3 regions of the Actinosynnema sp. NPDC091369 genome follow, and region 1 is predicted to be linked to each of the others. Evidence: riboswitches for the same ligand, from Rfam matches in the RefSeq annotation. Region 1 holds a riboswitch; each other region holds the start of a gene.

Region 1 (4,405 bases):
GACTCGGCGATCTTCTTGAGGCTCTCGGCCGCATGGACCTCATCTCGCGGAACTTCCTCGATGAGGGTCCGTAATCGATCGACTTGCACTCTCAGCTCACCGGCGGGTGTCTCACTCATCCGCGCATTATGGGCCGCGCGGTGGCGCGGGAGGCCGCGCAACGGCGGCCTCCCGCGCCCCGGGTCAGCACTCGATGACGTTCACGGCGAGGCCGCCGCGGGCCGTCTCCTTGTACTTCACCTTCATGTCCTTGCCCGTCTCACGCATGGTCTTGATGACCTTGTCCAGGGACACGAAGTGCGAGCCGTCCCCGCGCAACGCCATCCGCGCCGCCGTGATCGCCTTGATGGACGCCAACGCGTTGCGCTCGATGCACGGGATCTGCACCAGCCCGCCGATCGGGTCGCACGTCAGCCCCAGGTTGTGCTCCATGGCGATCTCGGCCGCGTTCTCGACCTGCTCCGGCGTGCCGCCCAGCACCTCGGCCAGCCCGCCGGCCGCCATCGAGCACGCCGAGCCGACCTCGCCCTGGCAGCCGACCTCGGCGCCGGAGATGGACGCGTTCTCCTTGAACAGCACGCCGACCGCGCCCGCGGTCAGCAGGAAGCGCACCACGCCGTCGTCGGACGCGCCCGGCACGAACCGGGTGTAGTAGTGCAGCACCGCGGGCACGATGCCGGCCGCGCCGTTGGTCGGGGCGGTCACCACGCGACCGCCGGCGGCGTTCTCCTCGTTCACCGCCAGCGCGAACAACGTCACCCAGTCCATCACCCGCAACGGGTCGGTGGCGTAGTGCTCGACGGTCATCCGCCGGCGCATCTCGGCCGCCCTGCGGCGCACCTTCAGGCCGCCGGGCAGCACGCCGGTCTCCGTGCAGCCGCGCTCGACGCACTCCTGCATCACGTCCCAGATGTGCAGCAGCCCCGACCGCACCGACGCCTCGTCCCGCCACGACAGCTCGTTGGCCAGCATGACCTCGCTGATCGACAGCCCGGTCTCCCGGCACCGCGCCAGCAGCTCGTCACCGCTGCGGAACGGGTGCGCGACCGGCGTCTCGTCCGCCTTGATCCGGTCGGTCCCGGTGGCCGTCTCATCCACCACGAACCCGCCGCCGACCGAGTAGTACACCGCCGAGTCGACCACGGTGTCACCCGAGTGGGCGGAGAAGCTCATGCCGTTGGGGTGCAGCGGCAGCGACTTGCGCCGGTGCATGACCAGGTCGGCGTCCTCGGTGAACGCGATCTCCCGCACGCCGGCCAGCCGCAGCCGCCCGGTGGCCCGGATCTCCGCCGGCCGCCGCTCCGCCTCGACCGGGTCGACCTCCTCCGGCCGGCAGCCCTCCAGGCCGAGCAGGACCGCCTTCGGGCTGCCGTGCCCGTGCCCGGTCGCGCCGAGCGACCCGAACAGCTCCACGTGCACCCGGTCGACGGAGTCGAGCGCGGGCCGCAGCCGCTCGGCGAACATCATCGCCGCGCGCATCGGGCCGACGGTGTGCGAGCTCGACGGTCCGATCCCCACGGAGAACAGGTCGAACACGCTGATCGCCATGACGTCAGTCCCCGGTCAGTTCCGCGTACTTCGCCGCGGTCAGCAGCCCCGTCGCGTCGGTCACCGCGACCTTGAACAGCCACCCGCCGCCGTACGGGTCGTTGTTGATCAGCGACGGGTCGGCCACGGCCGCCGGGTTCACCTCGACCACCTCGCCGCTGACCGGCGCGTACAGGTCGCTGACCGACTTGGTCGACTCCAGCTCACCGCACACCTGCCCGGAGGTCACCACGGCGCCGACCTCGGGCAGTTCGACGAACACGATGTCGCCGAGCGAGTCCGCCGCGTACGACGTGATGCCGACCGCCACGGGCTCTTGGGTACCCGGTGCCCAGTCCACCCATTCGTGCTCGGGCGTGTACAGCAGGTTGTCCGGAAAGGTCACGACAGCGCTCCCTAGAACGGCAAGGTCTCCGACCCCACTCTGTCCTGGGACCTGAGAGCTTCACCGTCGCCGGAGCGGCGGCTTGCACCGTGGGTGCGCGGACGTGCGCGCTTTCCAGAGTCGCCTCACCCGAGCGGTTCTCGCTGCCTGAGAGTGTGCGGGGTGCTTGCTCCTTCGGCGCCCCGGCACGATCACCGAGGTCTCTCCCGCGCGGGTTCCGGCGCTCATGACGCGCCGCGGCCGATGTTCAGTTGGTCGCCCGAACGCTAGGTGCCCACGCCGACGGGTGTCAACGCGCCCCACGACTTGTTCGATCCGCACAACAGCGCACGGCCGCGTTGGTGCGGGCGACACGATGACACCGAAAACGCCGTACCGGACCTTGGGTGTAACAACGGCCGAAGGAGCCCACCGTGCGGATCGCAGTTCCCCGCGAGATCAAGAACCACGAGTACCGCGTCGCGCTGACCCCGGCGGGCGCCCACGAGCTGACCCAGCGCGGCCACGACGTGGTCGTGGAGACCGGCGCGGGCCTCGGTTCGGCGATCACCGACGAGGAGTACCTGGCCGCCGGCGCGAAGGTGCTGGCCACCGCGGACGACGTGTGGGCCGAGGGCGACCTGGTGCTCAAGGTCAAGGAGCCCATCGCCGAGGAGTACCCGCGGCTGCGCAAGGGCCAGGTCCTGTTCACGTACCTGCACCTGGCCGCCGACCGGCCGCTGACGCAGGCGCTGCTGGACTCCGGCACCACCGCCATCGCCTACGAGACCGTGCAGACCGCGAACGGGGCGCTGCCGCTGCTGGCCCCCATGTCGGAGGTCGCGGGCCGGCTCGCGCCGCAGGTGGGCGCGTTCTCGCTGATGAAGCCGTCCGGCGGGCGCGGCGTGCTGCCCGGCGGCGTGCCCGGCGTGCACCCGGCGCGCGTGGTCGTCATCGGCGGCGGCGTGGCGGGCCTGAACGCGGCGGCGATCGCCGTCGGCATGGGCGCGGACGTGCAGATCCTGGACACCAACGTGGACCGGCTGCGCCACATCGACGCCCTCTACCAGGGCAGGCTGCGCACCGTCACGTCCAACCGGTACTCCGTCGAGCAGGCCGTGCGCGAGGCCGACCTGGTCATCGGCGCGGTGCTGGTGCCCGGCGCGAAGGCGCCGAAGCTGGTGAGCAACGAGCTGGTGTCCGACATGAAGCCCGGCTCGGTGCTGGTGGACATCGCGATCGACCAGGGCGGCTGCTTCGCCGACTCGCGGCCGACCACGCACGCCGACCCGACCTACCAGGTGCACGACTCGGTCTTCTACTGCGTGGCGAACATGCCCGGCGCGGTGCCGCGCACGTCGACCTACGCGCTGACCAACGTGACGCTGCCGTACGCCGTGGCGCTGGCGGACCACGGCTGGGAGACGGCCCTGCGCGGCGACGCGTCGCTGGCGCTCGGCCTGAACGCGCACGAGGGCCTGCTGACGAACCTGCCGGTGGCGCAGGCGCACGGGATGACCCACACCCCGCTGGACATCTAGCCCCACCTGCCGCGAAGGGCCCCGCTCACAGCACGTGAGCGGGGCCCTTCGGCATGAAAGACGGCCCGCTCAACCAGCCTGGGGGTCACTGGGAGCGGGCCGCGTGACCAATCTTAGCCGGGAACCCGGGTCCGTGCCCAGCGGCCCCACCGATCCGGCCCACAGTTCGCCCGGCGGTGGCAACGCGCTGTGTGCGCGCTCAAGCAATCGAGTGAACTTGGGTGATAACGGGTAAGTCACGACGGCCCTGCGACCGATGCACTGGGCAGGAACTCCGCAGCTACGGAGCGGGGTCACCCGCTCGCGCGGCGTCGCGCCGCGCCATCACCGATCGGAGCGCACATGGCTGAACCCGAGGGCTGGATCGACTGCCACGACCCGTTCGGGCGGGACCGGTCGATGACCGTGCTCGTCGAGGACGACCGGGTTCTGCTGGTCGCGCCACCCGGCGAGTCCGCTGTGATGTCCGTCACCCAGACGCGCAGGCTGCACCGCCTGCTCGACCAAGCCGCCGGCCGGATGTGACCCGCGTGGACGAGGTGCTGCGGGCCGCCGTGCTGCGCCGGCTGGCGCTGCTGGACGAGGCCGCCGAGAGCGGCGAGGCGGAGGCGCTGGTGCCGCTCGCGCGCTCCGAGATCCACCGCCTGGCCGACGGGTGGCGGCTGCTGCTGACCGTGCACCAGCCGGATCCGGACGGCCGCTGCGGCGCGTGCCCCGGCATCCTGCGGCACAAGAAGTGGCCGTGCCAGGTGTGGACGATGGCCCACCAGCACCTCATCGGCGACGGCCTGCCGCACCGCGAACGCCGCCGCCCGCTGCGCACGCTGCGCCGTTCGGCGGAGGTCGAGACCACCGCGGAGATACCGAGGGTGGTGTCGAAACCGCGACACGCGCTCCCGGAGTGACCCTCCTAGGGCAGGATGACGCCCGGTAGGAGTACTCGGGAGGGACG
Region 2 (4,405 bases), on a different contig from region 1:
CACCGACCTGCAGGAGGGCACGTACTTCGCGGAGCTCGTCTTCGACGGCGACATCCGCGTCTCGGCGCGGCCGAGCGACTCGGTGGCGCTGGCCCTGCGGATCGGCGTGCCGATCCACGCGGAGGAGTCCGTGCTGGCCGAGGCCGGTTTGATCATCCCGGACGAGCAGGAGGACGAGGTCGAGAAGTTCCGCGAGTTCCTCGACTCGGTCTCGCCGGAGGACTTCCGCGGGGCGGACACGTAGGCCGATCTGCGCCCGAGGTGGCCGGCCCTTGCGGTCATCGGTAGTTGCGGTGAGCTGCGCTGGGAAGACCCAAGACCGAGAGATCACAAGCGTCCTCGCCGGACGGGCAGATCAGCAGGATGACCCCGACCACCTCCGGGATCTCCTGTTTCGTCGTGGGTCGGGTTCCGTGTCATCCCACCGACCTCCCTCCGGGCTACCACACGCGTCAAGGGGGCGACATCAGTAAGCGCCGCGGGCATTGCTGGACTTCGCCCCCCTTGACACGTGCGGTAGGGCAAGGCCAGGTCGGCGGGACGACACGAACCCCTCCCATGGGAAGGGCAAACCCAACGCGGCCGACCGCGCCCGACCCGTCCGCACCCCGGTTGCGACTCGCGACCCCCGACCCACCTCGCTGGACGTCTTTGCTGCACAAGTAGGGCTTCGTGTCATCCCGCCGACCTGGCGCAGCCCTACCGCACGTGTCAAGGGGGGCGTGGTCCACTGCGGGCTACGGCGTCTACTGATGTCGCCCCCCTGACGCGTGTGGTAGCCCTTCGGGAGGTCGGTGGGACGACACGAAACCCGGACCCACGACGAAACAGGGGCCATCAGCGGGGGTTGGGGTCATCCTGCTGATCTGCCCGTCCGGCGAGGACGCTTTTGGGCTCTTGGACCCCAAATCGCCCCGCGGGGGTACACCAACCCACCCCAAGTACCGACGAGTCGGGTGCTTGACAACGACACCCCTACCCGAACCCGCCCACGAAGGGCGCACCCCCGGCCCCACACCGTGAACGGCCCTTCGCGAGCGTGCGCGGTGCGTTGTGGATCAACCCCGCGTGCCACCATCAGGCGTCACACCCCTGAATTACACAACGTCAACGTTGATCGGCTAAACGATCACTAAACGTCACCCGAATGGCTTACGACGGGCGACTCTCTCAACCTCTACCTCACGTTGAGGTCAGACACGTCCCGCGCGTCGCGTTGACCTGCCCCCTAGCCGGTCTTACCGTCGAACTCAGGTGAATTGCCACGGTGTGATTCGGGCACCGCGGCGGCTTCACGTTGGTCGCCGGTCGTCGTGACCGGACCGAGGGGAGGCAGGCGTGGTCGAGGAAGCGCCCATCCGGGCCGGATCCGGCGAACAGGGTGAGCTGTTCCCGGACTCCTCGCTGCCGGACGAACTGGTCGGGTACCGCGGCCCCGCCGCGTGCCAGATCGCGGGCATCACCTACCGCCAGCTGGACTACTGGGCGCGCACGGGGTTGGTCAACCCCACGATAAGGAGTGCGCACGGCTCGGGCAGCCAACGGCTCTACTCGTTCAAGGACATCCTGGTCCTCAAGGTCGTGAAGAGACTGCTGGACACCGGCGTCTCGTTGCAGAACATCCGGGTCGCCGTGGACCACCTGCGCCGCCGCGGCGTGCAGGACCTGGCCCGCATCACGCTGTTCAGCGACGGCACCACCGTCTACGAGTGCACGTCGCCGGAAGAGGTGGTCGACCTGCTCCAGGGCGGCCAGGGGGTGTTCGGCATCGCGGTCTCCGGAGCGATGCGGGAGATCAGCGGCACGATCCACGACTTCCCCGCCGAACGGGCGGACGGGGCCGAGATCGTGGAGCCGTCCGACGACGAGCTGTCCCGTCGCCGTCGGACGAGGGCCATCGGCTGACCGGGTGGGTCGACCGGCGCGCACTGAGATCCACGTCGCGCCGGCGGTACCGTTCACCCCTCCGACGGGTACGATTCCGCGCGTAGTCGCTTTATCCCGTGCGGGAGAGTCCGAGCCCGTCTCGGCGCCGAAGGAGCAAATCCTCCCCGGAACCTCTCAGGCGCAAGGACCGTGCGGGTGAGACGCCTCTGGAAAGCGGGTCGGGCACGACCGACCGACCCCGCCGACGGTGCAAGCCCGACAGCCGGGTGAAGCTCTCAGGCGCCCGAGACCGGGCAGAAGACAGAGGGGGAGGGCAACGGCAGAAGTCTGTCCGGAGCCCTGGAGGCCAGCACCGATGACGCAGGACCGCATCCCCCTCGCCGCACTCGAGCACGGCACCCCGTTCGCCGACCGGCACGTGGGCCCGCGGCCCGCCGAGCTGGCCCGCATCCTCGACGTGATCGGTGTCGGCTCGCTGGAGGAACTGGCGCAGCACGCCGTCCCCGAGTCGATCCGCGAGCGCGACCTGGTGCTGGACCTGCCCGCGCCCGCCACCGAGACCGAGGCGCTGGCCGAGCTGCGCGCCCTCGCCGCGCGCAACCGCCCGATGACGCAGATGATCGGGCTCGGCTACTACGGCACGACCACCCCGCCGGTGATCCGCCGCAACGTGCTGGAGAGCCCCGCCTGGTACACGGCGTACACGCCGTACCAGCCGGAGATCTCCCAGGGCCGCCTCGAAGCGCTGCTGAACTTCCAGACGATGGTCGCCGACCTGACCGGTCTGCCGCTGGCCAACGCCTCGATGCTGGACGAGTCCACGGCCGCCGCCGAGGCGATGACGCTGGTCCGCCGCGCGGGCCGGGCCAAGTCGAACAAGTTCGTGGTGGACGCCGACACGCTGCCGCAGACGCTGGCCGTCATCGAGACGCGCGCCGAGCCGCTGGGCATCGAGATCGTCACCGCCGACCTGTCGCAGGGCATCGAGGGGCTCGGCCTGGGCGGCGACTTCTTCGGCGTGCTGCTGTCCTACCCCGGCGCGTCCGGCGTGGTGCGCGACCACGCGTCGGTGATCGAGGAGATCCACAAGGCGGGCGCGCAGGCGGTGGTCGCCGCGGACCTGCTGGCGCTGACGCTGCTGCGCCCGCCCGGCGAGATCGGCGCGGACGTCGTCATCGGCACCACGCAGCGCTTCGGCGTGCCGATCGGGTTCGGCGGGCCGCACGCCGGCTACATGGCCGTGCGCCAGGGCCTGGAGCGGCAGTTGCCCGGCCGGCTGGTCGGCGTGTCCGTGGACGCGGACGGCTCGCTCGCCTACCGCCTCGCGTTGCAGACCCGCGAGCAGCACATCCGCCGGGAGAAGGCCACCAGCAACATCTGCACCGCGCAGGTCCTGCTCGCGGTGATGGCCTCGATGTACGCGGTGTACCACGGTCCGGAGGGCCTGAAGGCGATCGCGACCCGGGCGCACCGGATGGCGACCGTGCTGGCCGCCGGCCTGCTGGAGGGCGGCGTCGAGATCGTGCACGGCGAGTTCTTCGACACCGTGCGGGCCCGCGTCGAGGGCCGTGCCGCCGCCGTCGTGTCGGCCGCGCGCGACCTGGGCGTGAACCTGTGGCAGGTGGACGCGGACGTGGTGTCCATCGCGTGCGACGAGACGACCACGCGCGAGCACCTGGAACTGGTGTGGAAGGCGTTCGGGGTGACCGTCTCCGACGTGGACGGCCTGGACGCCGACACCGCCGACGGCATCCCCGCCGACCTGCGCCGCACCAGCGACTACCTGACCCACCCGGTGTTCCACGCGCACCGCTCCGAGACCGCGCTGCTGCGCTACCTGCGGTCGTTGTCGGACAAGGACGTGGCGCTGGACCGCAGCATGATCCCGCTGGGCTCGTGCACGATGAAGCTCAACGCCACGGCCGAGATGGAGCCCGTGACGTGGCCGGAGTTCGCCGACCTGCACCCGTTCGCGCCCGCGTCGGACGCCGAGGGGCTGCTGACCATCGTCGGTGACCTGGAGCGGTGGCTGGCCGAGGTCACCGGGTACGACGCGGTGTCGTTGCAGCCGAACGCGGGCAGCCAGGGCGAGTTCGCGGGCCTGCTCGCGATCCGCGCCTACCACCGGGCCAACGGCGACGACCACCGCGACGTGTGCCTGATCCCGTCCAGCGCGCACGGCACCAACGCCGCGTCCGCCGTGATGGCCGGCATGCGGGTCGTGGTCGTCAAGTGCGACGACCACGGCAACGTGGATGTCGAGCACCTGCGCTCCACGATCGACGCGCACCGCGACTCGCTCGCCGCGATCATGATCACCTACCCGTCGACGCACGGCGTGTACGAGGACACCGTGCGCGAGGTGTGCGGGCTGGTGCACGACGCCGGCGGCCAGGTCTACGTGGACGGCGCGAACCTCAACGCGCTGATCGGGCTGGCGCAGTACGGCAAGTTCGGGTCGGACGTGTCGCACCTGAACCTGCACAAGACGTTCTGCATCCCGCACGGCGGCGGTGGT
Region 3 (4,405 bases), 790 kb from region 1:
GGTGATCGGCGGGACCGCAGGTCCCCTTGATCGTCCGTTCGGGTGACGATCAGGCTGTTCCAGGCGTGGTTGCGTGGCGATCGCACGACCGGTCGAGGGATGGCGGCGGGTTCGATCGTCATCATCCGGGTGAATGGGGGACCATGGCCGTTGACACGACCGGGGCGGCGCTCGGCCGCCCCACCCGGTGACACGGACGGAGACCGATCAGTGAACGTCAAGAAGGTGGTGACGCTGGCGGCGGTCGCGCTGGTGCTGTTCCTCCTGATCACCCGGCCGAACGAGTCCGCCGAAGCGGTGCGGACCGCGCTCGGGTGGCTCCAGTCCGGGGCGGAGTCGATCATCACCTTCGTGCGCAGCCTCTTCGCCTGACCCGCTCGCCGCGTCCCCTCGAACTCCGCTCAATGCGGTCACGATCGGTGACTATGCGCCCTCGTCGTTGCACCGTACGGGTGGAATGAGGGCTATAACGCCCTGGTAACAGGGTTTTAGACAAACCGGGGTCTAGCGGTTGTCGGTACCCGCTAATACGGTGCGTCGCATTGGCTGATCTTCGACCGATGAGGAGGCAGAATGGTCGAGGACTCCGGAGTCGACGAGCTGTTGCGGCAGTGGGCGGCTGAGCGCTCGGACGACGCCGAGCTGCAGGAGGTGAACCGGATCAAGGACGCGTGGCTCGCGGAAGCCCCGCCGTCCGCGCCGGGGATCCCGGTGCAGCGGGCGAATGGCGGTCCCCGCGGCCTGGTGAAGGTCGAGTCCGCGGATCCGGCGTACGTGGCGGCGATGCGGAAGCGGGCGCCCGAGGTGCCCGACGCCCTGCTCGCGGCCGCCGCCAGCTACTGGCAGCTGGTGGGTGACCTCTCCGAGGCGGAGCAGTGGTGGGACGCGGGCATCAGCCCGCTGGACCAGCGCGCTCTGGACTACCGGGCGGCCGGGCTCACGCCCTCCGACCTCGGTCGTCGCCTCGGCCCGATGACGGTGCTCCAGCACCTGCGTCGGGGTAGCGCGGCGGCCTGGTGCGTGGCCAGGTTGCAGAGGCAACGCCGGGACGGCGTGGCCTAGGTCCGACGAGTCGGGGCGGGCTCCTCCAGCGATGGGGAGCCCTCACCTTGAGGGGCGGGCTCCTGCGCGGGGAGCCCCAGCCCTGTGCGACGCACGAAGTACTCTTGAGGCGTGCGCGGCCTCATCACCCCCCGACGGCTCGCGATCGCGGCCGTCTGCCTGGTGTCGCTGGTCGTGTGCTGCGGCCTGGCGTACTGGCAGTGGGAGCGGTTCTCCGAGGCCGGTGGCACCTTCCAGAACCTCGGGTACGTCTTCCAGTGGCCGCTGTTCGGCCTCTTCCCCGCGTTCATGGTCTGGCGCATCCGCAGGCTGGACGCCCGCCGCAAGGCCGAGGCCGCCGCCGCGGCGACCGGGGCCGCCGACGAGGCCGCGCCGGAGCCGGTGGCCGTGCCGTCGCGGCCGGTCGTTACCGTTGAGCCCGTCAGAGCACCCGCGCACGACGACGAGGACGACGAGCTGGCGGCCTACAACCGCATGCTCGCCGAACTGCACGCGCGGGACCAGCGGTGAGGCGAAGGTAGGGCGATGAGCGGCGCGTTGACCAGGTTCCGGTTCATGGCTTACGTGGTCGGTGTCGGCCTGCTGCTGCTCGTGGTCGCCATGATCGCCAAGTACGCGGGCGGCACCGAGGGCATGATGCAGGTCGTCGGCCCGGTGCACGGCTTCCTGTACGCGGTGTACCTGGTGCTCACCGTCGACCTCGCGCTCAAGGCCCGGTGGTCGATCAAGGGCACGGTGCTGGTGCTGCTCGCGGGCACGATCCCGTTCGTGTCGTTCTACGCCGAGCGCAGGGTGGTCGAGAGCGTCCGGGCCGAGAAGAGCCTGTGACCGGGGTTGACCCCGCCCGCCGGCCACCCCTAGCGTCTGGCGGTACCAACTGAACACGGCCGTCGATGTCGAGCGGGAGAGTCCCCGACCGGGGCGCCGAAGGAGCAACTCCTCCCCGGAATCTCTCAGGCACAGGTACCGCCCGACGAAGGCAACTCTGGAAAGCAGGCGCACCCGGTGCGCCTCGCCCACGGTGCAAGCCGCCCTCACCCGGTGGCGAAGCTCTCAGGCTCATGGCAGAGGGGGAGGCTCACTCGACGAGGAGTCTCCGATGGGCCGTGTCATCCTTTCGCTCGTGAATCTCTCGGACGTGCCCGCCCGCCGACCCGACCGGTCGGCGCCTCGGCATGTCCGCACCCAGGGAGGACCCGCCTGATGGAAAGCCGCCGCACGCCCCTGCACGCCGAGCACGAGGCGCTGGGCGCCATGTTCACCGACTTCGCGGGCTGGCGGATGCCGCTGCGCTACGACAGCGAGCTGGCCGAGCACCACGCGGTGCGCACGTCGGCGGGCCTGTTCGACCTGACCCACATGGGTGAGATCGTGCTCACCGGCCCGGAGGCCGGCGCCGCGCTGGACCACGCCCTGGTCGGCCACGCGTCCGCGATCGGCGTCGGCCGCGCCCGCTACACGATGGTCTGCGAGGCCGACGGCGGCGTGATCGACGACCTGATCGTCTACCGCACGGGTGACGAGGAGTACCTCGTCGTCGCGAACGCCTCGAACGCCGCCGTCGTGCACGAGGCGCTGGTCGAGCGGGCCAAGGGCTTCGACACCACCGTCGAGGACCGGTCCACCGACTACGCGCTGCTCGCCGTGCAGGGTCCGAAGGCCACCGCGATCCTGGCCGGCCTCACGCCCACCGACCTGGGCGCGGTGAAGTACTACGCCTCGTACCCGACCGAGGTCGCGGGCAAGCCGGTGCTGCTCGCCCGCACCGGCTACACCGGCGAGGACGGCTTCGAGCTGTTCGTCGCGCCGGACGACGCCGCGCACGTGTGGCAGGCGCTGCTGGAGGCGGGCGCGCCGCACGACCTCAAGCCCGCGGGCCTGGGCTGCCGCGACACGCTGCGGCTGGAGGCGGGCATGCCCCTGTACGGCAACGAGCTCGGCCGCGACCGCACGCCGTTCCACGCGAACCTCGGCCGGGTGGTGAAGCTGGACAAGCCGGGCGACTTCGTCGGCCGCGACGCCCTGGCCGCCGTCGCCGAGCAGGGCGTGGAGCAGGTCCTGGTCGGCCTCAAGACCGCCTCGCGCCGCGCCCCCCGGCACGGCTACCCGGTGCTGGACGCCTCGGGCGCCCCCATCGGCGAGGTGACCAGCGGCGCGCTGTCGCCGACCCTCGGGTACTCGGTGGCCATGGCCTACGTCACGGTCGGCCACACCGAGCCCGGCACGCAGCTGTCCGTCGACGTCCGGGGCAGGCACGAGCCGGTCGAAGTCGTCGCACTGCCCTTCTACAAGCGCACCTCGTAAGGGAGACCCCACACATGTCCGAGCACTTCAACACCTCCCTCGCGGAGTTCGACCCGGAGGTCGCGGACGCCGTCGCCGCCGAGCTGCACCGGCAGCAGAGCACGCTGGAGATGATCGCCTCGGAGAACTTCACGCCGGTGTCGGTGCTCCAGGCGCAGGGCTCGGTGCTGACGAACAAGTACGCCGAGGGCTACCCGGGCCGCCGCTACTACGGCGGCTGCGAGAACGTCGACGTGATCGAGCGGCTGGCGATCGAGCGGGTGAAGGCGCTGTTCGGCGCGGGTTTCGCGAACGTGCAGCCGCACTCGGGCGCGCAGGCCAACGCGTGCGCGATGTTCGCCCTGCTCCAGCCCGGCGACACGATCCTGGGCCTGGACCTCGCGCACGGCGGCCACCTGACCCACGGCATGCGGATCAACTTCTCCGGCAAGCTCTACAACGTGGTGCCCTACCACGTGTCGGCGGAGGACGGCCGGGTCGACATGGCCGAGGTGGAGCGGCTCGCGACCGAGCACCGGCCGAAGCTGATCGTGGCCGGCTGGTCGGCGTACCCGCGGCAGCTCGACTTCGCCGAGTTCCGCCGGATCGCCGACTCGGTGGACGCGTACCTGATGGTGGACATGGCGCACTTCGCCGGTCTCGTGGCGGCGGGCCTGCACCCGAGCCCGGTGCCGCACGCGCACGTCGTGACGACGACCACGCACAAGACGCTCGGCGGCCCGCGCGGCGGCGTGATCCTGACCAACGAGGCCGACCTGGCCAAGAAGATCAACTCGGCGGTGTTCCCGGGTCAGCAGGGCGGCCCGCTGGAGCACGTGATCGCGGGCAAGGCGGTGGCGTTCAAGCACGCCGCGTCGCCCGAGTTCGCCGACCGGCAGCGGCGCACGGTCGAGGGCGCGAAGATCCTCGCCGACCGGCTGTCGCAGCCCGACGCCGCCGCGGCGGGTGTGAAGGTGCTCACCGGCGGCACGGACGTGCACCTGGTGCTGGTGGACCTCGTGGCGTCCGAACTGGACGGCAAGCAGGCCGAGGACCGGCT

What was found. Region 1 has a riboswitch for glycine ahead of gcvH (glycine cleavage system protein GcvH). Riboswitches for the same ligand answer to the same signal wherever they lie in the genome.
Region 2: it holds a riboswitch for glycine, as region 1 does, so the genes downstream of both, gcvP (aminomethyl-transferring glycine dehydrogenase) here and gcvH (glycine cleavage system protein GcvH) in region 1, are expected to answer to the same signal.
Region 3: it holds a riboswitch for glycine, as region 1 does, so the genes downstream of both, gcvT (glycine cleavage system aminomethyltransferase GcvT) here and gcvH (glycine cleavage system protein GcvH) in region 1, are expected to answer to the same signal.

What each region holds. Positions count from the first base shown of each region.
Region 1 is NZ_JBIVUG010000003.1:30,171-34,575, reverse strand. It holds gene ACIQMJ_RS12640 (TIR domain-containing protein) at 1-161, opposite strand, end outside; gene ACIQMJ_RS12635 (L-serine ammonia-lyase) at 184-1,548, opposite strand; gene gcvH (glycine cleavage system protein GcvH) at 1,553-1,933, opposite strand; glycine riboswitch at 2,058-2,152, opposite strand; gene ald (alanine dehydrogenase) at 2,347-3,453, shown strand; gene ACIQMJ_RS12620 (hypothetical protein) at 3,796-3,978, shown strand; gene ACIQMJ_RS12615 (hypothetical protein) at 3,984-4,358, shown strand.
Region 2 is NZ_JBIVUG010000010.1:60,678-65,082, forward strand. It holds gene ACIQMJ_RS30455 (bifunctional nuclease family protein) at 1-244, shown strand, start outside; gene ACIQMJ_RS30460 (MerR family transcriptional regulator) at 1,339-1,905, shown strand; glycine riboswitch at 1,997-2,087, shown strand; gene gcvP (aminomethyl-transferring glycine dehydrogenase) at 2,243-4,405, shown strand, end outside.
Region 3 is NZ_JBIVUG010000003.1:815,228-819,632, forward strand. It holds gene ACIQMJ_RS16455 (hypothetical protein) at 211-372, shown strand; gene ACIQMJ_RS16460 (helix-turn-helix transcriptional regulator) at 574-1,062, shown strand; gene ACIQMJ_RS16465 (hypothetical protein) at 1,174-1,572, shown strand; gene ACIQMJ_RS16470 (DUF3817 domain-containing protein) at 1,588-1,890, shown strand; glycine riboswitch at 1,954-2,041, shown strand; glycine riboswitch at 2,043-2,137, shown strand; gene gcvT (glycine cleavage system aminomethyltransferase GcvT) at 2,266-3,366, shown strand; gene glyA (serine hydroxymethyltransferase) at 3,381-4,405, shown strand, end outside.